DNA from 2 places in the Alteromonas sp. AWQ4_252 genome. Region 1 is predicted to be linked to the other one. Evidence: riboswitches for the same ligand, from Rfam matches in the RefSeq annotation. Region 1 holds a riboswitch; the other holds the start of a gene.
The links. Region 1 has a riboswitch for thiamine pyrophosphate ahead of thiC (phosphomethylpyrimidine synthase ThiC). Riboswitches for the same ligand answer to the same signal wherever they lie in the genome.
Positions count from the first base shown of each region.

Region 2: it holds a riboswitch for thiamine pyrophosphate, as region 1 does, so the genes downstream of both, ACXACM_RS10025 (TonB-dependent receptor) here and thiC (phosphomethylpyrimidine synthase ThiC) in region 1, are expected to answer to the same signal.

Region 1 covers NZ_JBSWSV010000001.1:352,061-363,216, reverse strand. Annotated here, with positions in the region: gene ACXACM_RS01690 (winged helix-turn-helix domain-containing protein) at 1-1,190, opposite strand, end outside; gene ACXACM_RS01685 (serine hydrolase domain-containing protein) at 1,338-3,167, shown strand; gene thiH (2-iminoacetate synthase ThiH) at 3,200-4,312, opposite strand; gene ACXACM_RS01675 (thiazole synthase) at 4,309-5,082, opposite strand; gene thiS (sulfur carrier protein ThiS) at 5,086-5,286, opposite strand; gene ACXACM_RS01665 (HesA/MoeB/ThiF family protein) at 5,288-6,028, opposite strand; gene thiE (thiamine phosphate synthase) at 6,018-7,580, opposite strand; gene thiC (phosphomethylpyrimidine synthase ThiC) at 7,584-9,455, opposite strand; TPP riboswitch at 9,574-9,688, opposite strand; gene ACXACM_RS01650 (heme biosynthesis HemY N-terminal domain-containing protein) at 9,736-10,905, opposite strand; gene ACXACM_RS01645 (uroporphyrinogen-III C-methyltransferase) at 10,902-11,156, opposite strand, start outside.
Region 2 covers NZ_JBSWSV010000001.1:2,260,648-2,271,803, forward strand. Annotated here, with positions in the region: gene ACXACM_RS10015 (helix-turn-helix domain-containing protein) at 1-909, opposite strand, end outside; cyclic di-GMP riboswitch class I at 1,089-1,172, shown strand; gene ACXACM_RS10020 (hypothetical protein) at 1,217-1,867, shown strand; TPP riboswitch at 2,012-2,114, shown strand; gene ACXACM_RS10025 (TonB-dependent receptor) at 2,171-4,222, shown strand; gene ACXACM_RS10030 (YkoF family thiamine/hydroxymethylpyrimidine-binding protein) at 4,235-4,492, shown strand; gene pnuC (nicotinamide riboside transporter PnuC) at 4,497-5,117, shown strand; gene ACXACM_RS10040 (phosphotransferase) at 5,092-5,871, shown strand; tRNA gene ACXACM_RS10045 (tRNA-Trp) at 5,986-6,062, shown strand; gene ACXACM_RS10050 (hypothetical protein) at 6,219-7,037, shown strand; gene ACXACM_RS10055 (alkene reductase) at 7,055-8,191, opposite strand; gene ACXACM_RS10060 (hypothetical protein) at 8,472-8,939, shown strand; gene rimI (ribosomal protein S18-alanine N-acetyltransferase) at 8,940-9,383, shown strand; gene ACXACM_RS10070 (hypothetical protein) at 9,414-9,716, opposite strand; gene ACXACM_RS10075 (ABC transporter ATP-binding protein) at 10,078-10,800, shown strand; gene ACXACM_RS10080 (ABC transporter permease) at 10,797-11,156, shown strand, end outside.

The DNA of each region.
Region 1 (11,156 bases):
GGCAGGTGTGGTGTGCTACTGGTTGCGCCATCAAGCACGCTATATCTCAAATGGTCGCCGTAAAAACTGCTCATGGCGACAGTGTTTCCAGAAGGTGTCCATACTAACCGGCTGGGCACAAAAGGCAGGGTAAGATTAGCCACTAAGTTGCCGTTATTCATTGAAGTGATGAGTAACGAGGCTTCTCTGGCGACTTCTTCGCGCAAAATGGCAAGTTTGCTTCCGTCTGGTGAAAGCGCGGCCGCGTAATCGCCACGGCCTGCCACATTGGGGTTGGTCAGGGCCGTTATTGTTGTTGAGGTAAGATCAAATTCGTAAATCCGGTGCTGCTTTCCAGGCTGCATTTCTTCGGCTAACAGGAGGCCATTGTCATTGATTGTCCAGCCAATGACATACTTTTTGTCTAGCAAGGGGCTTGTGATGGCATCGAGTTGTGTGACGTTCTGCATGTTATCGATATGGGCGATATACCAGTTTTCACGATGTTCATGCAGGCGCATAAACACCAGCTTTTTTCCATCGTGTGACCAATAGCTGTCATGGTAATTGGCATTGTCCCAACTCAACCGGGTTATTACATTACTATTCAGCGATTTAAGGTAAAGTTGTTGCGGGCTGCCACGAGAATCCCGGTGTATTACCGCAAGCACATTGCTGCTGGCATTGTAATCAGCGTCAACCTCAGAGCCAGTCATGTTGGTGAGGCGGGTAATAGTCACACCGTCGGGGTTGGCTTTGTTTGGGTTGGGGGTGGAAAAGCCATACCAGCCCGCGAGGGCAAGCACTGCAAGGGCTGCAAAGCAAACTAACCAAAGAGTAGTTGTTTTGATTTTCTGCGTTTTTACGACAGGTTCTTGTATTACATCAACCCTGGCTAGCCACTTAAAACCCTGTTTGGGAATCGTTTTAATAAAACGGGGTGCACGGGCATCATCCTGAAGTACATCTCTGAGCTTTTTAATGGCTGCGCGTAATGCGTCATCTGATACAGGGCGACCCGCCCATACTTCTGATTCTATTACTGGCTTTGACAAGATAACGCCGGGATGCTGAATGAAAAGCCATAGTAATGCGTACAACTGAGGCTCTATAGCCACAGATTCATCGCCTTTGATTAGCCGTTCTGAAGCTGTATTCAGCTGAAAATCGCCGAAGGCATAAATAGTCGTCTCTTCTGGTTTTTTTGACATAAATCAGCTGCTTATCAGTGTGACTTTTTGTGAACATCCCATCTTATCGCATAATAACAAGACATCACAAAAGTTTCCTACCAGACGTCAATACCTTGGGTAAGGATGCTATCTCTCAAAGCACATAATGTAACCAGGAGCATAGCATTGTCTACACTATTAAGATTAACAGGCGTAATTTTCCTCTTACTATTTTGCTGCTACGGCATAGCCGAAGAGCATCAAATGGATGGGGTAGGGGCGCTTGATGAAAAAATACAAAAGCTGGTACAACAGCACAGGTTGTCGTCAGTAAGTTATGGGATAGTAGATAAAAACGGGGCCACTCACATTGCGACATTTGGTGTGGCTGATCTACAGAGCAATAATGCAGTAACGCCAGACACTGCTTACCGGGTAGCGTCAGTCAGCAAGATGATTGTGGGCATTGCCATTATGCAGCTGGTGGAGTCAGGCCAGTTAAACCTCGATGATACATTGGCGAGCCATGTTCCCGATGTACCTTTTAAAAACCCTTGGCGAGACACCGCCCCGTTAAAAGTACTACATTTGGTTGAAAATACCACGGGGTGGCGTGACATTTCGTTAAAAGCGTTTGCCTACAATAATGAACCCCGTCTTAGTCTTGTAGATGCACTGGCAGTTGATGCTGACAGCCGCACATCCCGCTGGCCGCCAGGGTCGAGACATGCATATACCAACTCAGCTGCCGTGGTGGCTGCCCTTATTGTTGAACGGATTACCGGTATGCCATTTGCTGTTTATGCTCAGCAATATATTTTTGCGCCTCTTAGCATCAATAGTGCTAGCTACAGTAATAACCCTGCGAACCTGGCCACAGGCTACGCAAAGGGAAGCGCTGTTGATTATAAACCCGTACTCATGACTTACGCCGGCGGGTTAAGTATGAGTATTAGTGATGCGGTAACATTGCTATCGGCATTGGCGAACCGCAACGAAGCGCTATTGTCGCCCTCAGGCTATGAACGGATGGAACATTCTCACGGTACCAATGCAAGCGTATTTCCGGCTGGTTACGGCGTTTATAACTATGCCCGGTACTACAACGGCTGGCGCTTTCGAGGCCACGACGGTGCATTGCCAGGTTGGTTATCTGAGTTTTCCTATTCCCCCGACTTTAACACCGGCTTTGTTGTTCTACAGAGTACCGAAAATGGCCCGGGGTTTCGGGCTGTGGTGAAAGCGATAAGCGACCATCTCACCGCAAAGTTTCCTAAGCCTGAGCTTGAAAAAACCGATGAGCACGCCAACAAGGCCCTTCACGGCTACTACCGTTATCAAAACCCCAGAAATCCAACTATAGCCTTTCTGGAACGCATTGCTTCATCAAACAAACTGGTGGTCAATGAGAACCAAGCTTTATTTTCCAGTGTATTCCCTTCAGGCTGGTATCGTGAGCTTTATTACGCTGGCAAGGGGAAGTGGAAAAACGATAAAAATGAGGTTGTTATGATTGAAGCGAACGATCCTGTACTAGGTAAGGTTATTCACTATGGAGACAGGGTTTTCAAAAAAGAATCAGCATTCTTAGCGTTGACCGACAAGTTTGTATTGGTGTGTTGGCTACTACTTTTTGTAGTACTGTCGTTGGTAACGCCGGTGTGGATATACAAGTTGTGGAAGAATCGTTATAAAAGCGAAGGTGCAGAACTGACCCGAAGGGCAACGCTAATTAGCCTTGCATCGGCCTGGAGCTTTTTACTTTTTCTTTTGTTAGGTTTGATGTCGCCAATAACCCGGTTAGGCAGCCTTGGCGTGGTATCTGTCGGGTTGTGGTTCACCAGCATTTTATTTGCACTTGGTACGGCGTATTCAGCCTACTTACTTATACGCAATAGAAAACTAGCTGTGAACCTGGTTTTACGCACCTTGTGCTGCGGCTTTACGCTACTTCAAATTGTCGTCGTACTGTACCTGTGTTGGCATGGCACTATTGGTATTGTGTCCTGGCATTAAAGAAGGCAAGACAAAACAAGGCACGACTGACACTAACCAAACCCCGGTAGCCAGTCGTGCCATACCGGGTCGAGATGTTGCCGTTGCATGGCTTGAATCACATCATCTACCGAGCGGGTGTCTTCTGTGGCAAATTGTTCTAAGGCTGTGGAGGGTACGCTGTACCCGCCGGGTTGTGTTTGCGATGCAGCAGAGATAGTGTTGATGGCGATAGGCACCACGTTGTCTCTGAAATTAGCGCTTTCCCGGGTAGATAGAGTAAGCTCCACTTCGGGTTGAAACAGCCGGTAGGCACAAATTAGTTGTACCAGCTGCTTATCGGTAATCGCATTCACTGGTGCTATGCCGCCGCCGGTGCAGGGACGAATGCGGGGAAACGCGACTGAAAACCGGCTTTGCCAGTAACGCTGTTGTAAAAGTTGAAGGTGTAAGGCGGTGAAAGCACTGTCGGTGCGCCAGTCAGACAACCCGAGCAGGGCTCCCAAACCTATTTTGTTCATGCTTGCTTGTCCTAAGCGTTCCGGGGTGTGCAGACGCCAATCGAAATCAGCTTTTTGGCCACGCAAATGGTAGTGGCCGTAGCGCATAGTATGGTAAGTTTCCTGATACACCAGCACGGTGTTTACGCCCCATTGTTTAAGTTGCTGATATTCGTTTTCACTAAGCGGTTGTACTTCCATGGCCACCGAACTGAAATGGGGCGTGATAACCGGTAGCACCTCTTCGAAGTACGCCATGCCTGCTTTGGTTTCGTGCTCGCCTGTTACGAGTAACACAGAATCAAAGCCCATGGCTTTTATAGCCTGTACTTCCCATGCAATTTCTTCGCGGTTCAAGCGCGTGCGCTTAATGCGATTACTCATGGTAAACCCACAGTAAGTACATTCGTTGGCGCACAGGTTAGAAAGATACAGCGGTACAAATAACGAAACAGTATTGCCAAACCGCTGGCGAGTCAGGCGTTGTGCTCGCTCGGCCATGGTGGCTACATAGGGCTCGGCAGCGGGCGAAATCAGCGCGAGAAAATCGTCCCAGGTCGGATTGGGGTTACCAAGCGCCGCAAGCACATCTGCTTTAGTTTTTCCGTATATCGATAAGGTGATATCGTCCCACTGATGCGCCATCAATGTGCTGGCAATAGTCATTGGAGTGAATCCAAAAATGTGGTGAACGGGCTTGTGGCCGCAGCTTCATGCTGGCGGCTTGCTGTACCCGCAAGATAGGCTTGTCTGCCACATTCTACGGCTTTGGCAAAAGCCACGGCCATATCGATGGGTTGGCGAGCGGTGGCAATGGCGGTGTTCACCAGTACGCCATCGACACCCATTTCCATGGCGGCGCAAGCGTCACTGGGGCTGCCAATGCCGGCATCGACAATAACCGGTACGGCCGCTTGTTCCACAATAATGCTGAGAAAATCACGGGTTTTAAGCCCAAGATTAGAGCCAATGGGCGCACCTAGTGGCATAACGGCAGCGCAGCCAACGTCTTCTAAACGCTTGCAGAGCACGGGGTCGGCGCTGCAATACGGCAGCACCTTGAAGCCGTCTTTCACCAGCGCTTCTGCTGCTTTTAGCGTTTCTATAGGGTCGGGCAATAAATAGCGTTGATCAGGATGGATTTCGAGTTTCAACCACGATGTGCCCAGCAATTCTCTGGCGAGGTTGGCGGCGTAAATGGCTTCTTCTGCATTGCCTGCACCGGAAGTGTTGGGCAATAAGGTTACGTTCATAGCTTGCAAGTATGCCAGGGTTGAGTCTTGCTTAGTGTCTTTAGTATTTAGTCGCTTTAGCGCCAGTGTCACAATTTGGCTTTCACTGGCTGTTATGGCGTCGCGCATTTGTTCGGGGGATGCAAACTTACCTGTGCCGGTAAGTAATCGTGAGGAAAATGGCGTATTGGCTAAATTTAGCATGGTTTATCCTCCCGCAACCAAAGTAAAAGCGGCGATGTTGTCGTTTTCCGATAAAGCAAAGTTTGTCCACTGGGAGCGTGGAACAATGGTTTGGTTTACCGCCACTGCCAGTTTTGTGGTGCCTGGGGTGAGTTCACTCACCAGTTTTTCCAGGCTGCATTCTTTCGGTACGGCAACCGGGTCGTCATTAAAAAATACTTGCATGTTAGTCTCCACACACAGGGCAAGCCGGATCTGGCGCCAGGGTATAGTGTTGTAAGCGAAAGCCTTTGGCATCGAAACGGATTAGTTGTCCCCAATCAATTGGTATCACGCCGGTAAGAAAATTTAGCGTTAACATGGCCTGTAGTTGTCCGGCCATGGCCACCACCGGGCTGTAAATACCTTGGTCGATACAGGTTTGTACATCGTTTACGCTGTCTTTCAAACACTGGTAGCAACCGGTTTTCAACCAGGGTTGAAGTGCTACCACCGAGGCGATGAATCCACTGGCCGCAGCGGTAATAAGTGGAATGTGGTGGGTGTACGCCAAGCGGTTAATAAAAAAACGGGCTGTTTGATTATCAGTGCAGTCGACCAGTATGTCTGTAGTTTGCAAGTGCTTACTTATGCAAGCTTTGTCGTTTACAAAGGGCACTGTTAGTACGTTGCAGTGCGGGTTAAGAGCATTAAGGCGTTGGGCGGCAGCATCCACTTTTGTTTTCCCCACTTCTTCAGAACCAAAAAGCCATTGCCGGGGCAGGTTGCTAATGTCCACATGATCGTCGTCAATGAGTACCAGTTTGCCAACGCCGGCGCTTGCCAATGCCATTGTTACCTGATTACCCAAACCACCTACGCCAAACACCATAACAGTTGCTTGCTTCAGTGCTTCCTGCGCTTGCTCGTCGAATGTATCGAGCAGTAAATGCCGGCTATACCGGCTGTATTCTTGTTTAGTCAGCATAATTCACCGTATCTGCACAAGGTGTGGTATTGCTGGTAAGTGCCGAAAAAGGCTGTTTAGGCAGACATTCGGGTTGTCTGGCTGAAGGCCGGGCGTGCTGGATTCGGTGCGTAAACTCGGCAACTACATCTGCAGGTGAGTGATGTTCGGTGATGGCAGTGACAACGGCCACACTATCTACATCGGCGGCCAGGACTGCATCAAGGTTGTGCAGTTTTATTCCTCCAATGGCGACGGTAGGTGTGTTGCCGCACAAAGCTGAGTATTGTGCCAAGCGAACCGGGCCTTGGGGTGACGACGGCATGTTTTTAGTTTGTGTAGGGTACACATGGCCTAGTGCAATGTAGGAGGGGCGCAGAGTAAGGCCACGACAAAGCTCAGCGTAACCGTGGGTAGATACGCCCAAACGCAATCCGGCGCTAGCAATTTTATGTAAGTTGGCGTGGTTTAAATCACTTTGCCCCAGGTGCACGCCAAATGCGCCGTGCTCGATAGCCAACTCCCAGTGGTCGTTAATAAATAGCTGGGTGTCATACTGTTCAGCCAGCTTCACTGCCCGTTTAATGGCCATACCGATATCGCTAATACTGTACTGGCTGGCTTTTAGCCTGAGCTGAATAATGCGTATCCCCATGGGCAGCAATCGGGCTAACCACTCCACACTGTCGACCACCGGGTATAATCCCGGTGATTTGTGGCGAAGCGGTGCGAATGCTGGCAACTTCGAAAAGTACGTGTAATCACGATAAACATAAGGGAAATACGCTCTGTCGGTAGGAACTGATACACAGGTGGTTGCACCTATGTTGTCGGTTACGGTTATCGCGTGATCAAAAGCATAAGCCATCACGGCTTCTGCCTGGCAAACCGCATCTTCTATGGCAAAGTCTTTTGCCATGGCGCTGGCAATTGCTGTGGCCAGCAAACAGCCTGAGCCCCGAAGGCTAAAGTTCGACTTGTACATATGACGGTAGTGCCACGTAGTTTCAGTGTGGTACAAGGTGTCGGAAACAGTATCGCACTGCTGATGACCGCCTTTAACCAGCACATAGTCACAGCCGTACGCCAACAAATTGTGGGCTGCGATAAGCTGCGCTTTGTCATCGTTTACCGGCAAACCGGTAATAGTGCCCAGCTCGTTGATATTGGGCGTAAGCACGGTGATAAAAGGTAGCAGTTCAGCGGCAGTGTCGGCAGTGAGAAAACCTAAAGCAACATTGGTAGATGTGGCCTGCACTGGGTCCCACACCACCGGAATGGCTGGGTAGGATTTAAGTTTTTCCACCAGTAAATAGACCTGCTCTGCATTGGCCAGTGCCCCAATTTTAATTACTGCCGGAATGCCACAGGTAAACGCTGCATCTAACTGACCGGCAAATACAGCACTATCAACCGGCACAACTGCGCTGGTGCCCGTATGGCTTTGCGACGACACCAACGTGGTTGCAACTGCTGCATGTAAACCAAAAGCCTGGGCTGCGCGGGTGTCCTGAATGAGTCCCGCGCCACCGCTACTGTCTATACCGCCTACCAAAAGAATAAAGGGTGACATAACTTACTTCCCGGCTTCAGCTGCATCGACGTACAGCTGGCTGCCCCCGGCAGAAAATTTCGCCGCCATATCGGCCATGCCTTTTTGGTGTTCAGCGGCGTGATCGCGCACTTCCTGTGAAATTTTCATTGAGCAAAACTTGGGCCCGCACATGCTGCAAAAGTGGGCGACTTTGTTGGCAGCCTGAGGCAGAGTTTCATCGTGATACGCTCGTGCAGTGTAAGGGTCTAGGGCCAGGTTAAACTGGTCTTCCCAACGAAATTCAAAGCGCGCTTTCGACATGGCGTTGTCTCGAATTTGCGCGCCAGGGTGCCCTTTGGCTAAATCGGCCGCGTGAGCCGCAATTTTGTAGGTGATAAGCCCCTGTTTAACATCGTCTTTGTCGGGCAAACCCAGATGTTCCTTGGGCGTGACATAACACAGCATGGCACAGCCGTACCAACCAATCATGGCAGCACCAATGCCTGACGTAAAATGGTCGTAACCCGGTGCGATGTCTGTGGTAAGTGGCCCGAGGGTATAGAAAGGCGCTTCGTGACAATGTTCAAGCTGCTCTTCCATGTTTTCTTTGATGAGGTGCATGGGCACATGTCCTGGGCCTTCTATCATTACCTGCACGTCATATTCCCAGGCTATTTTTGTCAGTTCACCCAAGGTACGAAGTTCGGCAAACTGGGCTTCATCGTTTGCGTCTGCTACAGAGCCGGGACGCAGGCCATCGCCTAGCGACAGGCTGACATCGTACGCCGCACAAATTTCGCAAATATCCCGGAAGTGTTGATATAAGAAACTTTCCTGATGGTGGTATAAACACCACTTCGCCATAATCGCGCCGCCGCGAGACACAATACCCGTGACACGATTTGCCGTCATGGGCACGAAGGGCAAGCGCACACCCGCGTGAATGGTGAAGTAATCGACTCCTTGTTCGGCTTGCTCGATGAGGGTGTCGCGGAACACCTGCCAATCGAGATCTTCGGCAATGCCGTTCACTTTCTCCAGGGCCTGATATATTGGCACGGTACCAATGGGAACAGGGCTGTTGCGCAGCAACCACTCCCGGGTTTCGTGAATGTTGCGTCCGGTAGACAAATCCATCACCGTGTCGGCACCCCAGCGGGTGGCCCACACCAGTTTTTCTACTTCCTCTTCAATGGACGACGTAACAGCAGAATTACCGATGTTAGCATTCACTTTCACCAAAAAGTTACGCCCAATAATCATTGGCTCGGCTTCAGGGTGATTAATATTGGCCGGAATAATGGCCCGGCCAGCCGCCACTTCCTGTCTGACGAATTCAGGCGTAATACTATCTGGGATGCGGGCGCCAAAGCTTTCTCCAGGGTGTTGTTGCGTTAAATGCGGCTCTGTAATGGCGGCTCTTCCCATGTTTTCTCGAATAGCGATGTATTCCATTTCCTGCGTGATAATGCCTTGCCGGGCATAGTGAAGCTGAGTCACCGTTTTACCCGCCAGCGCTTTGAGCATGTTTGGTTTGGCTTTGAATCGGATATTTTCTGTAGTGATGTCGGCATCGCGAGCCTGAGTGTATGCTGATTCTGATTGCGCCACAGGTTGAGTGTCTTGCCGCGCAGCAATCCATTTGTCGCGCACCAGTGGAATACCCTGGGTAACGTCTACGTCGATGTCAGGGTCGCCAAAAACACCGGCGGCATCGTATAGCGGAATAGGTGGGTTCGTTTCGGTATCACCGCTGCTCAAAGCCGTGGGGGTTTGTTTAATCAGTCGCATGGGTACGCGAATATCTGGCGTAGATCCGGTTTCGTAATGGCGGTAAGAGCCTGGAAACACCTGGCCCTTTAATGAAGCGATAAATTCCTGGGCCTGTTCGCGTTTTTGACGTCGTGTTGACATAGCATTAAATCCTTAATTTTAGGGAGTAAATGCTTGTCAGGAGTGAATACAAGGGGGCAGCAAAAACGGCGAGACGGATGTCTGCAACGTTCAGCAACAAAAAAAGTTGCTGATGTGGTGATGCTGCTATCTTGTTCCCTTCGCAGGTATTAGCCTGATCAGGTTCTACGGATCCCGCAATGCGGTCTCAGCTTGTTTTCAGTGTTGAAAACGAAGCACTCCGACAAGTTCTGTTAATTACTATAAGCCGGGGCGCTACCAAATAGCAACCCCCGAATTTTTACTCTGCTGCGAATCCGCGCTTGTAAAGTGAAAGGGCTTGGGCATCGTTATGACGACGTTCGCTAATTTCAGCCAGTGCCATGAGATCCCGCTGGTTTTCCTGTAATTTCACGGCTTTTAGCAGCACTTTCTCAGCAAGAATGTCTTCGCCAGCGTTAAATGCCAGATGTCCCAAGGTTGAATAAAGCACCGGATTCTCCCCATCTTGCTTGATCCATTTTTCCAATTGCGCAATGGCAGCTGCCGGGTTGGGCATACTGATTTGCGACATCAGCGGAAGCAAAATGGGATGAGGGCCTTTTTTCTGCCACTCAACCAAATTGGTTTCAGCTTCTTTGTGCATGCCTTGTTCCAGCAACTGCTGTGCGTAGGCAGCACGATAGGCTTCGTCATTGCGAAACTTGCGAGGAAGATCCTGCCAGTACTGACGCAACGCGTTTGCTCCTTGCTTGCTGGCTATTTCAGCAAATTTTCCTTTGGCAACCGTTTGTGCCCAGGTGATGTAATCGTCTTTTAATGGTTTACGCCACTGGGGTAGTTGTTCCTGTAGCGCCTGCCACTGGCCCAGTTCGCCCATTGCCTGTGCTTTTAAGCGAATAACCTGCGGATGCTTTGCGGCCGTGTCGTCAAGTTCGTTTAGTCTGTCCAAGGCCGCTTGCTGCTTGCCTTGGGCTAAATCGTTGCGAGCCAGCACGATGAATGCCGCCACTTTGGCGTTGTCGTATTCCGCAGCACGTTCCAGCAGCATGGTCACCCGTTCAGGTTCATTCAGTGCGTGTGCCACTTGTGCAGCGGCAAGGTAGTTCACGCCATCAAAATCGCCGTCGGTGGTTTCTTGCAGCGCTTTTTTTGCACCCTCTAAATCGCCCTCAGCCATAGCTTGATAGCCACGATAAAACTTGCGTAAGCGTTTGCGACGACTACGACCGCCGAACCAGGTTCGTGAACCCGATATGAGGCCAAGTGATCGGGAGATCAGGCGCCATAAAATCCAGCTACAGATAGCAAAAACTAATAAAGAAATGCACAGGCTGACAACGGTCATTTCTATGTTGACCGTGCCCATGGATATGAGCACATATCCCTTATCGCCAACAACCTGAGGCGCAATGAGCATTGCCGCCAGCAGGAAAACAATAAGCAGTATGAGTTTTATCAGACGCTTCATAATGCCTCCGCGCCATTTCCAAATGCGCCTTCTACGCGCTGTTCAAGTAAGCGTTGTAGTGGTGCCATGGCTTCAAGTGACGTCGGCAATGCCTCTTCCACGTTGCTTTCAAGTAACGTATTCAGTGCTGACACAGTGCCTTGCACTTTCGGCGCGTCTGCGTCAAATTTGCTATTCAACAGTGAAATTGCGTTGTTTAAAGAATGGGAAAACAACGCATTTTCACCGGCCATTGCCGCAGACTGAGCTTG
Region 2 (11,156 bases), 1.9 Mb from region 1:
ACGATCGGAAAACCCTAGTTGAGCCGCAGCGTCATCGGTTTTGACACCACTTAACAGTAGATGACAAGAATTATCGTGAATGTGCTCTTTTAACATGGAGCTAAAGGAAATGGACTCCTGGCGAAGTTGCCGCCGAAACGCTGACTCCGTTTGTCCAAGTTGCGTAGCAACCCACTCTGAGCGAATTCGAGCCGGACTCGCCGCACGCTGAAATACTTCCTTTACCCGCTGTTTTAAAGGCATTTCTTCTTTTGTTTCCAGTGTTGACTGCAACATTTTTTTGATGGATTGAGAAAAATAAAAAGAAGGTTGCTTACACCACTTGGTGTCAAAGACTAGCTTAATTGTTTCCTGGCCTGATTTTAGTTCGGCCTTACTCAGTGCACCTATTAAAGCCGATTGCTCAAGGTGTGGTATTTCAACACAAGCAAAGTCAAATTTTCTGCCAGCAAGGTGGCGAAAAAGCGCCAGCATGAAGTAGCATCTGAACTCGGTAACTATTGTGTGGTGTCCGGGCTTAAACAGAAGTGTCGTGGTGCCCATGTTCTCTTTTACTGTGAAGTCAGCCTGGGGCCCAAGAATGTGCGTATACTGCTTGCCAAGTACGTGCAGTGCGTCGTCGATATGCTTACTTGCTGTAAGTAACACTACCAGGTTACTCATTTTGTTGAAATCGATGTATCCGATTAGGGAGCGACCAAATTGGGCTTGATGCTCAAGGGGGCAAAGAGAAAGCAGCAGCTTCGCGAGGGTAGTTTCAGAAAACTGTTCTTCCTCGAGTTGATGGACACTCTCTAATAACGTTGCATCCCGCTCGTCACTAATGCCAAGATCACGTCGCTGACTTAATAGCGCACGAATTATTGCTGACCAAAATAAGCCCTGATACTGCACGTTTACTCCTGTCATACTGCCTTCATCCCTTTATTTACAAAGAATATAAGAATTCTAAAGAGGATGACAGTGCTAATGAAATTTTCTTGTATGTACAGATCTGTAGCATATAAAAAACAGAACTGTCCTGTTTACCTTGCGCTCCCCGCTATATCCTTTCAACCGTCGATACATTCTCTGGTCGTCACACCAGAAGTTCGTACAGCCAAACTTACTGTGAAGTAAGGACGGAAAGCCACGGGTCTTAGTACCGCCATTAAGACAGCCGGGTTGCAGTGCATGTTTTTAACATTTTACAGGCAACACTGCTCAAGGAACACAAATGAAATTTAGCATGAAAGCCGCGGCTCTGCTGACGACAATATTCGCATCAACAGCTAACGCAGGCATTATAAACAGCTACGATATAGATTTTTCTGCTCAAACTCTAACTGCTCACCAGCAAAACGGTGGTTCATATACTACGTGGGATTACAACGGTAGCGTACTGAACCTTAAAGAAGATGCGTGGTTTACGCTGAACCTGAATGATGCCTTTGGTATTTCAAGTTTAGATCTGGACAACGTTAGCACCAACATCGAGTTGTCGTTTGATTTCAGAACTAAGGCTAACAGCACTGATTCTTATTCAGAAATCGCTGGTATCTGGTTAGCAGACTTCTCCGGTGGCGAGCAAAACAACGACGCTAGCCGGACCTTTAATTTTGAAGGAACACAAAACTTTGGGTTAGACGATATCGCCTATACCGGTGCGGGTAGCTGGGAAACCTTTACCATCAAACTTGATGACTACATGTCCGGCATCATTACCGACATCGTATTCCTTAATGACTGTGATGCAAACGCCGGTTGTAACAACCTTGACGTTAGATTCCGCAATGCTTCCATTTCAGAAGTCAGTGAACCAACCGCCATGTCACTGATCCTTCTTGGAGTGGGCTTTATGGGATGGCGCGCAAGACGCCAAAAATAAGGGCTCACCAGCCCACCTCGCCCGCAACGTCACATGCGGGCTTTTTTACATCTCTGCAAGTGGTCTGCCGACTTGACTCAATCGTCATAGTTGGTAGACTGCTCCGCGATATTTCCAAAGAGCGCAACTGCTCCCACGTTATATTCTAAGGCCAAGGGGTGCCGGTATTGTCCGGCTGAGATCCACAATGGGAACCCTTTAACCTGATCCGGATAATACCGGCGTAGGGATGGTGACAATACAATTTTGGTATCCTGATACTTGCCGACATACCGGGTCTTTTTACTGCTAAAGAGATCCTCAATGAAAAAAAACGCTGTACTCATCGCTTTACTCTCCGTGCCTCTCTGGGCAAATGCCAATGATGATATTGAACGTATCACGGTAACTGGCGATTTCCGCCAACTCACTCTAGACCAATTAAGCAGCAGTGCGTCCGTCATTGGAGCTGAGCGACTGGATAGCCGGCAGGCGATGCATATCGAGAACATGCTAAATGTTGCTCCAAATGTGAATTTTACCCGTGGTGCGTCAAGAGGACGTTTTGTTCAAATTCGCGGCATAGGCGAACGCAGTCAGTTTTCCGAGCCTCTGAATCCGTCTGTTTCTTTTCTGGTAGACGATTTCGATTTCTCAGGGTTAGCGGCAGCAGGTGTGTTGTTTGATACTCGCCAGGTAGAGGTTTATCGCGGACCACAAGCAACCAATTTTGGTACAGGTGCCCTGGCTGGTGCTATAAAAGTGGTAAGTAACGAACCCGGTGATGAAGCGGAGAATCACCTGGAGGTTAATATCGCCAGTCAATCGTCGTTTCGAGTTGAAGGTGGCTATGGCGTCGCCGTTAATGATGGGGTAAATCTGCGCGTGGCAGCCGTTCACAATAGCAGTGATGGTTTTGTTGAAAATATTTATCTGGACCGTGATGATACCAACGGGTTGTCTGAAGACGCGGCGCGCGTTGGTCTTGATTGGGCGATATCTGATGACACCACAGTTGTTTTTAACTATCGCTGGTATGACATTGATAACGGCTTTGATGCCTTTTCCCTGGATAACGACAACAAAACCCGGTCGGATGAACCTGGATTTGATCGCCAGCAGACTCACGGCGTAAGCGGGCATGTTTACCACAACATGGATGCGGGTTTACTGGAAGTGATATTAACCCACGCAAGTCATAATATTGAATATGGTTATGACGAAGACTGGACTTTCACGGGTTTTCACCCCTGGGGTTATACGTCTTTTGATGCCTATTACCGCGACGTCGAACAGCAAAGTGCAGAAATCAGATTCAGCAGTGCTGACAGCAATACCTTGTTCAACAACACAACTTCGTGGGTCATCGGAGCGCGGGTAAATCACAGTGAACAGGATTTAACCCGCCAATACACCTATCAGGACAGTGATTTCGCCAGTGTGTTCGAACCGGTGACGACGGCAATTTATGGTCAGCTCGACACCCGATTAACCGAACAGCTCACCTTTACCAGTGCACTGCGTTTTGAGCAGTATGCCTATGACTACGAGGATAACGCCGGAGTTTCTCACGATGAAGATACTCTAATGACCGGCGGCAAGCTGGCGTTGACTTATCAGCAGGGCGAGCATTTCTACTACGCCAGTGTATCCAGGGGCTTCAAGGGGCCGGGTATTAATTACGATGAACAGGTTAGTGAGAACCGCCGCTTCTTTGATGCTGAATATAGCTGGAACTATGAAGTAGGTTTTAAAGGCAACTTTAGCGATGACCTGTCGCTGCGTGCAGCGCTCTTTTATATGGATCGTGATAACACGCAAATCAGCGATTTCGAGGTACAAACCCGTGATGATGGTTCAGCCGCCTTCATCGATGTGATTGCCAACGCTGATATTGGCACAAACCAGGGAGCTGAGGCCGAATTAAGCTGGCGAGCCACGGAACAATGGCAGTTGCAGATTGCCCTTGGTTATTTGGACGCGACCTTTGAAAACTATGAAAGAGCCGATGGCTCAGTGGTTGAAAAGCGGGAGCAGGCACAATCTCCGGATTATACCGCTAATGTGTTTAGCCAGTACTGGTTCACTGATTCCATTTCCTGGCGGGTAGAGATGGATTATAAAGACAGCTACGGTTTGTCTGACGGCCATGACGAAGTGGCTCCCACAGCTACGCTGTTCAACACGGATATCAGTTGGCAAAAGGGGCCCTGGACGACCACGCTGTGGGTGAAAAATGTTTTTGACAAAGTTTACTACGTGCGCGGATTTGGCGGTTTCAGCAATGATCCAAGGGACGAATATGCCTTCAACGAACCCTATTTTCAATGGGGTGACGGTCGACAAGTGGGTATCACAACCCGCATAAGCTTTTAGGGAGTAGAAAATATGCAAGTTATGGTTGAGCTATCATTGTATCCGTTGGTCGATGCGTACATTCCGCCCATTAAGTCATTTATAGAGCGCTTAAACAGCTACGATGGCATTACTGTCACTACGTGTTCCACCAGCACTCAGGTGAGTGGTGACTACCAAGCAGTGATGGGCATATTGAGCGCAGAAATGCAGCGCACCCACGAAGAGGTTGGGCAGGCTATTTTTGTCGCTAAGTTTTTAAACTTCGACGCTATGCAGGCGAGAAAATAATATAATGGCTGATTTTATCACCGCCCTTGTTACGCAATTGAGCAATACCTCGTTGGCTGAAGGCTGTGCGGTGATACTGGCCTTGGCCTATGTGGTACTGGCGGCAAGGCAAAGCCGCTGGTGCTGGTTGTGTGCGTTTCTCAGTACCGCCATTTACACCTGGTTGTTTTGGCAGGTAACACTGCCGTTTCAGGCAGCGTTAAACCTTTATTATATGGTTATGGCCGGTTATGGCTATTATCAGTGGAACCGACAAAGTGACACTGAAGCTCGTGTAGTCTCATGGCCATGGTTCTATCATGCGCTCATGATCCCGGGGTTACTGGCTATCGCTTGGGGGTTATCCCAATGGGCAGAAGGGCAGTTTAATAGCGAACACTTGTTACTGGACGCCAGTATTCAGGTAGTCAGTGTGGTAACGACTGTCATGGTTGCGCACAAAGTATTACAGAACTGGTTGTATTGGTTCGTCATTAACGCGTTATCGTCTTACCTCTACTTCCAAAGTGGTTTAGCGTTATCTGCTTGCTTATTTTTTACTTATGTCGGCTTTTCAGTGTACGGCTATGTTGAATGGCAAAAGCAGTGGAGGGGGCAATGTGCTAACGCACAAGTCACTTCTTGATAATTTGGTCCATCCATTAGGGTTGTCTGTCGGCGCTACTTTACGACCTGTGCGCCAGGGTGACGTTAATACGGTGTACAAATTATCTGATGGCACACATTGTTTTGCTGTTAAAGTGATGGGGCATAGCGATGTGACCGGCGTCGACCACGAGTTACAATTTGCCTTACAAAAACGACTTGCTGATAAAAAGCTAGCGCCAATACCCTTGTGGTTAAGCCCTGATAAGTCGATTTGGGTTGAGCAGTGGATATCCACTCGACGAGATAGATCTGAACCAGATTCGGTTTATTTGCTCGCTCAAGCACTACATCATATTCACCGCAGCAGCATTAAAGCCCCAGTACTCAACCTGGGCCAGCGTTGGCGCAGGCATATTCAATGTGCAAAACCTTCACTGCCTTCACACATCACATCGAAAGCGGAGGCACTAATAGAACTGCACAATCTGGACAGCCACGATGATCCCTCATGGGTTCTGTGTCACAACGACCTATCTGTTCCCCATATATTAGACGCGAAGACCCCTGTGATAACTGACTGGGAATATGCAGCGTCAGGCAATCGCTATTTTGATGTGGTCTCATGTGCAAAGATAAACGGGTTGTCCCCTTCAGCACAACACAAGTTATTTACTCATTACGCAAGTCTTGCCGAGCTTTCAAAAAGCGAGGTGTTAAAAGGGTGTGAAGAGCAAGAGCCAGTGGTTGAGCTAACAGCCACACTTTGGCAGGCCGCTGTCGATTGTGATTAGAGGGGATAGTTGTCGTCTTTTTGTCCACATTGAGTGATTGCTAAGCAAAGGAAAGAAAATGCTCACAAAAACCCTTTACCTTTGGTATCTCATACGTATAATGCACTGCGCGCTAGGGGTGTAGTTCGAATTGGTAGAACAGCGGTCTCCAAAACCGATGGTTGGGGGTTCGAGTCCCTCCACCCCTGCCACTTTCCTCTCTTTTTATCTTTGTAATTCATCTTACGTTTTTCTCTAATGAGTTCAAAACAATTGAATAGCCTTGCCCATTCCCGAGGAATAAGGTTTGTTCCACAGTATTTTTTACGATAGTTTCTGACGGTTTGTATGAACCTGAAGGAGTAATTGTGAGCCCCTATATTTTTTTGATGAGTCAATTACTGAGCTTTCCATTGCAACCTGATATTCAGCTTGATGTGACGAAATCAGATGAAGTCCGCCCCTGGGCATTTATAGCACCTCACGAAAATGAGCACGTAGGCAATGCATACTTAAAGCGACAGGTCGAAAAATTCGGTGGTATTTTTGCTGTGCTTAAACAGAACGGGCGACGCCATATCACGCTTGTTGTTGATGAACACGTTGTAGAAGTCGACCCCAACCGGATTTTTACTGGACCCGGTCGTATTAGTACTCTTTCGAAACTCAATCCCGAATTAGCTGCTCACCCTTCATTACTGGCCAAGGCAGAAAAGCGGGCAGAAGCGCTGGCTGAATTTATGCTCAAGGCAATAAATGCCAGCGAAGCATCCAGTTGGATTGCCATTCACAATAATACCCAGGGATATGACGACGATGGGCATGGCGGACGGGGCACTATTTCCATCCGGCGATATCAGAAAAAATTGGACAGTGGCGCTAATTACCTTATTCGCGTGCATGATGCAGGCAAGGACGAAGATGATTTATTTTTTATTACCGAAAGCGCCGATTATCAGGTGATGAAGGACGCTTCTTTCAATGTAGTACTACAAAACCCGGATGTGGGGCACGATCCTTCTGAAGACGACGGATCTTTATCCGTGCTCGCGGAAAAACAGGGGCGACGTTATGTCAATGTGGAGGCCGAACGGCAAGATGAAGACGGCTTTGGTGATGATCATTTTGTGCAACAGCAGGCTATGATTGATTTGCTTTTTACTATATTAAAGAACGAGCGCCCTTAGGCGGGCGCCGTCATTTGTCACATTTTCGTCGAAGGGGTGAACGATTCCAGTTCGTTTATTCCGTTTCTTTCACGGTAAGTCGGGTAATCCGTGTAGCCTTCTTCGCCAGAACCATACCATGCAGATGGGTCGTCAAAGGGGGCTAACGGGTAGTCGTGTTTGAATCGAGTTGGTAAATCCGGGTTCGTGATCCACGGTCTTCCATAAGCAACTAAATCAGCATCACCCGATTTAATACGTTCTTCACCATCTTTTTTCGAATAGCCGCAATTACCAATGATCACACCATCATAAACTGCCCTGAATTCCGCCAGCGTCATCGGCTCACCTTTTTCGTGAAAACCAAAGCCCAGGCCGTCCATAATGTGCAGATATCCAATTTGCAATTCGGCAAGTGAGGTAGCGACATGGGTAAAGGTTTCTCTGAAGTCACTTGCTCCCATGTCATTAAATACGCCATTTGGTGACAATCGCACACCGACTTTTTCCGGCGGCCACACTGTCAGCACCGCCTCCATGATTTCGGCAAGAAAACGATACCGGTTTTCAATGCTGCCGCCATAGTTATCAGTTCGTTTGTTGCTCCTGCTATCGAGAAATTGATTGATGAGATAGCCGTTAGCAGCATGGACTTCAATTCCATCGAAACCAGCGGCCTTCGCATTTTGAGCTGCCTGTTTATAGTCGGCAATTGTGCGTTGTATATCCTCATGGGTCATCGCTCTGGGTACTTCGTAAGGCTTCTTACCTTTTGACGTGTGAATTTCATCACCTTCGATCTTTACTGCAGAAGCTGACAGCGGGCGTTCCCCATCGTGGAAATCACTGTGAGAGGCACGTCCGGTGTGCCATAGCTGCAATACTATGGCGCTGCCTGCTTCATGCACTCTGTCGACCACAGAGCGCCAACCTTCAACCATTTCTTCAGCGTAGATACCTGGAGAATCAACCCAACCAATACCTTCTTTGGATATCGCAGTGGCTTCGGTGATGAGCATGCCAGCTTCAGCCCGCTGAACGTAGTGATCACCCATGATTTTATTGGGAACACGGGTGGGGCCGGCGCGACCACGGGTCATAGGGGCGAGTACCATTCTGTTTTTGAGTTCGCGGTTTGCCCATTTTAAGGGCTGGAATAACACTGATCCTGTCATAAGATACCTTGTTTATTAACGGAGTCGGTACGTGGTGACACACGTATTTTTTAGATATTTTTGAAAGCGAAATTTTCATGATTTACGATTACTCAGGTAATACGTTGGTACACTTGGGAATGGTTCAACCAGGGTGATTAGTGCTAATAGGTATAAGAAAGTCAGCGAAAATCTATTCTTTTGTGATCTGCTGTTTGAGAGTACGTCAGAAGTATTCGCTGGTGTGATTTTTTCGCCGTTTTACTTTATAGTACCGTTATTATTTTTATTGAAATTTGCTATGTCTTCTTTTCTTACTCCCTTTCAGCAGGCCGTACTTCAGGAAATGGGTATTCCAGTGTGGGTCGATAACCAAGTCGTTAAGAATACGACCGGTACACCTGTTACTGAGGTAACGTCTCCGCGGGAGGTGACGTCTGGCTATGAAACCTCAGGCTCTGAACGCATTGCACAATTACGCGCTGTGTTGGGAACTAAGACGACATCAGTATCGCCGCAGCAAGCGACGACCGACGGGCACATTAAACAAGAGTCTCAGTCTGCAACACCTTACGACAAGTCTTCTCTGGGAGCGATGGAAGCTGATATCTTAGGGGCAATAGCCTATTGTCAGGTTTCTGTTTCAGAAAAGTGGCTACAAGGTCAGCAAGTTGAAATAGCAGACGGTAAGTTGTCGCTGCCGGTTAAAGTGACCATTGAAGATAAAAAGCAATTGTGGCAAAAACTAATTAGCTTAAGCCGTCAGTAAATGTCAGTGCTTGTTACTGCTATGGGTAAGGAGTATCTCGCCCGTGCTTACGAAATTCACAAAGACAGTGTGTTTTCCCCCTGGAAATTTGAAACCTTTGAAGACTGTACGCTTACACCTTATGAAGGGCTGGTGGCGTTGCAAGAAGGGCATGTAGCTGGTTATGCATTATTGTTGTTCGTTTCTGTAGAGGTAACAATAATGGACATTGCAGTGAATGCGTCAAAACGGGGAACAGGCGTTGGCAAAGCGCTGATGGATGAAATTGTGGCGTTGTGTCAGGCTCGGCAGAGTGAAGAAATTTGGTTGGAGGTGCGAGCCGGCAATAACGTGGCTATTGGCCTGTACAAATCATTTGGGTTCGACACGATTGAAATAAGAAAAGGTTACTACCCCGCCGCTGAGGGCAGGGAAGATGCTGTTATTATGAAGAAATGCCTCTAAGCAACATTTCGCTATAAGGCTGAGACCGTTTTAGCAGCCGTCTTCCGATTCAACTTCATCCTGGTTGTCAAAGGGAGACACCTCAGCGATATCTTCCACAACACCTTCAATATCATCACTGGTGATATCTGGCATCTCAACCACTTCGTCTTGTGTTTCCTCTGTAGTCTGTGTCGGTGTAACGGTTGGTGTCGCAACTGATACGGTTGTGGTTACACTACTCGTACTGCCACTGTCACCACCGCCGCCACCACAAGCGACAAGGGTTAAACTAATCGCACTGCCCAGTATTAGAACAATAGTACGCCGGAGCACTTCAATTTTCATCATCATGGAAACGTCCTTTTCTTGTTACTCTTTTTGATGATGTAAGCGTGACGTTTTTCACCCGTTAACTCAAGCTATTAGCGTCCTTTTTAGGGTATGCCTACCTTCTAATGGGTATTAATTTTTATCCACGTATCTGCCCCTGTTTCCAGCCAGAATTGTCCACACGTCAGCGGCGCTAAAATATCTGCGATGGCCTGGCAATAGAAATAGAAATTGAGTGGGATGACTGCCTTCGCGAGCTTTAGTTTTTTATCGTAAATATGTCTTATTCTGGCGAAAATACACTTGAAAGCATTATGTTATATTGTATCATGGTTGCGTTGGGAGCCTTCTATTTCATACCTATCACATACAGAGTAAATAAATGCAAAGTGAAATCATTGTTGCGTCGTCTTTGTGCGTTCGTTTTAACGAGCAAGCTGTTTTAGATGATGTCAGTTTTACCGTCAGAAAAGGCGAAGTATTTGCACTATTAGGCGGTAATGGTGCAGGTAAGTCAACCACGTTGAAAACCTTCCTTGGTACGGTACAGCCATCATCGGGCAGTGCAAAGGTACTGGGCATGTCTGTCGCCGATGAGATAAGCACTATTAGAAGTAAAGTTGCCTATTTACCTGAGTCAGTCACCCTGTACGGACACCTCTCCGGAGTGGAAAATATCGAGTATTTTCTCTCCCTTGCTCAAATAACCCGTACCTCAGATGAAATATCGGACGCGCTGAATCGTGTCGCCCTGCAATCTGCAGCCTGGAACCGAGCGATGAGTGATTATTCCAAGGGAATGCGTCAGAAAGTGGCTATCGCCCTTGCATTGTTGCGGGAAGCTCCTGTGTTATTTTTAGATGAACCGACATCGGGTTTAGATCCGAATGCTATTGATGAGTTCAACCAACTCATCGCTGCGTTGGCATCGGAAGGCACCACGGTGTTTATGGTGACTCACGATGTATATGGGGCGTGCCAGATTGCCCACCGCATTGCTTTGTTAGATCAAGGTAAAATTGTCGGTTCGTTCGAACGCGGCGAGTCATCTCATATCGACACGGAAGCTGTACACACTGCGTTTTCCGCGAGAAACAAACGATGAGCGTGATTAGTCAAATAGCCAAAGACGAGTGGCGTTTTTGGAAGCGAACAAAAACAGCTACAACCATACTTATCATCGGTATAGTGCTAACTGTAATTTCCGCTGTGGTAAATAGTATCCAAATGGAAAAGGCCAGTCATGAAAGGGAGCACTTCCAGTCTGCTTCAGAAGCGCAATTTTTAGATCAGCCCGACCGCCATCCCCACAGAATGGTACACTATGGCCACTACGTCTTTCGCGCACCATCGCCGCTCAGTATTATTGAGCCCGGTGTTGATGCCTACACAGGTACCTCCATTTTCCTCGAGGGGCACAGGCAAAACAGCGCAGTTTTCTCCGATCAAAGACAAGCATCA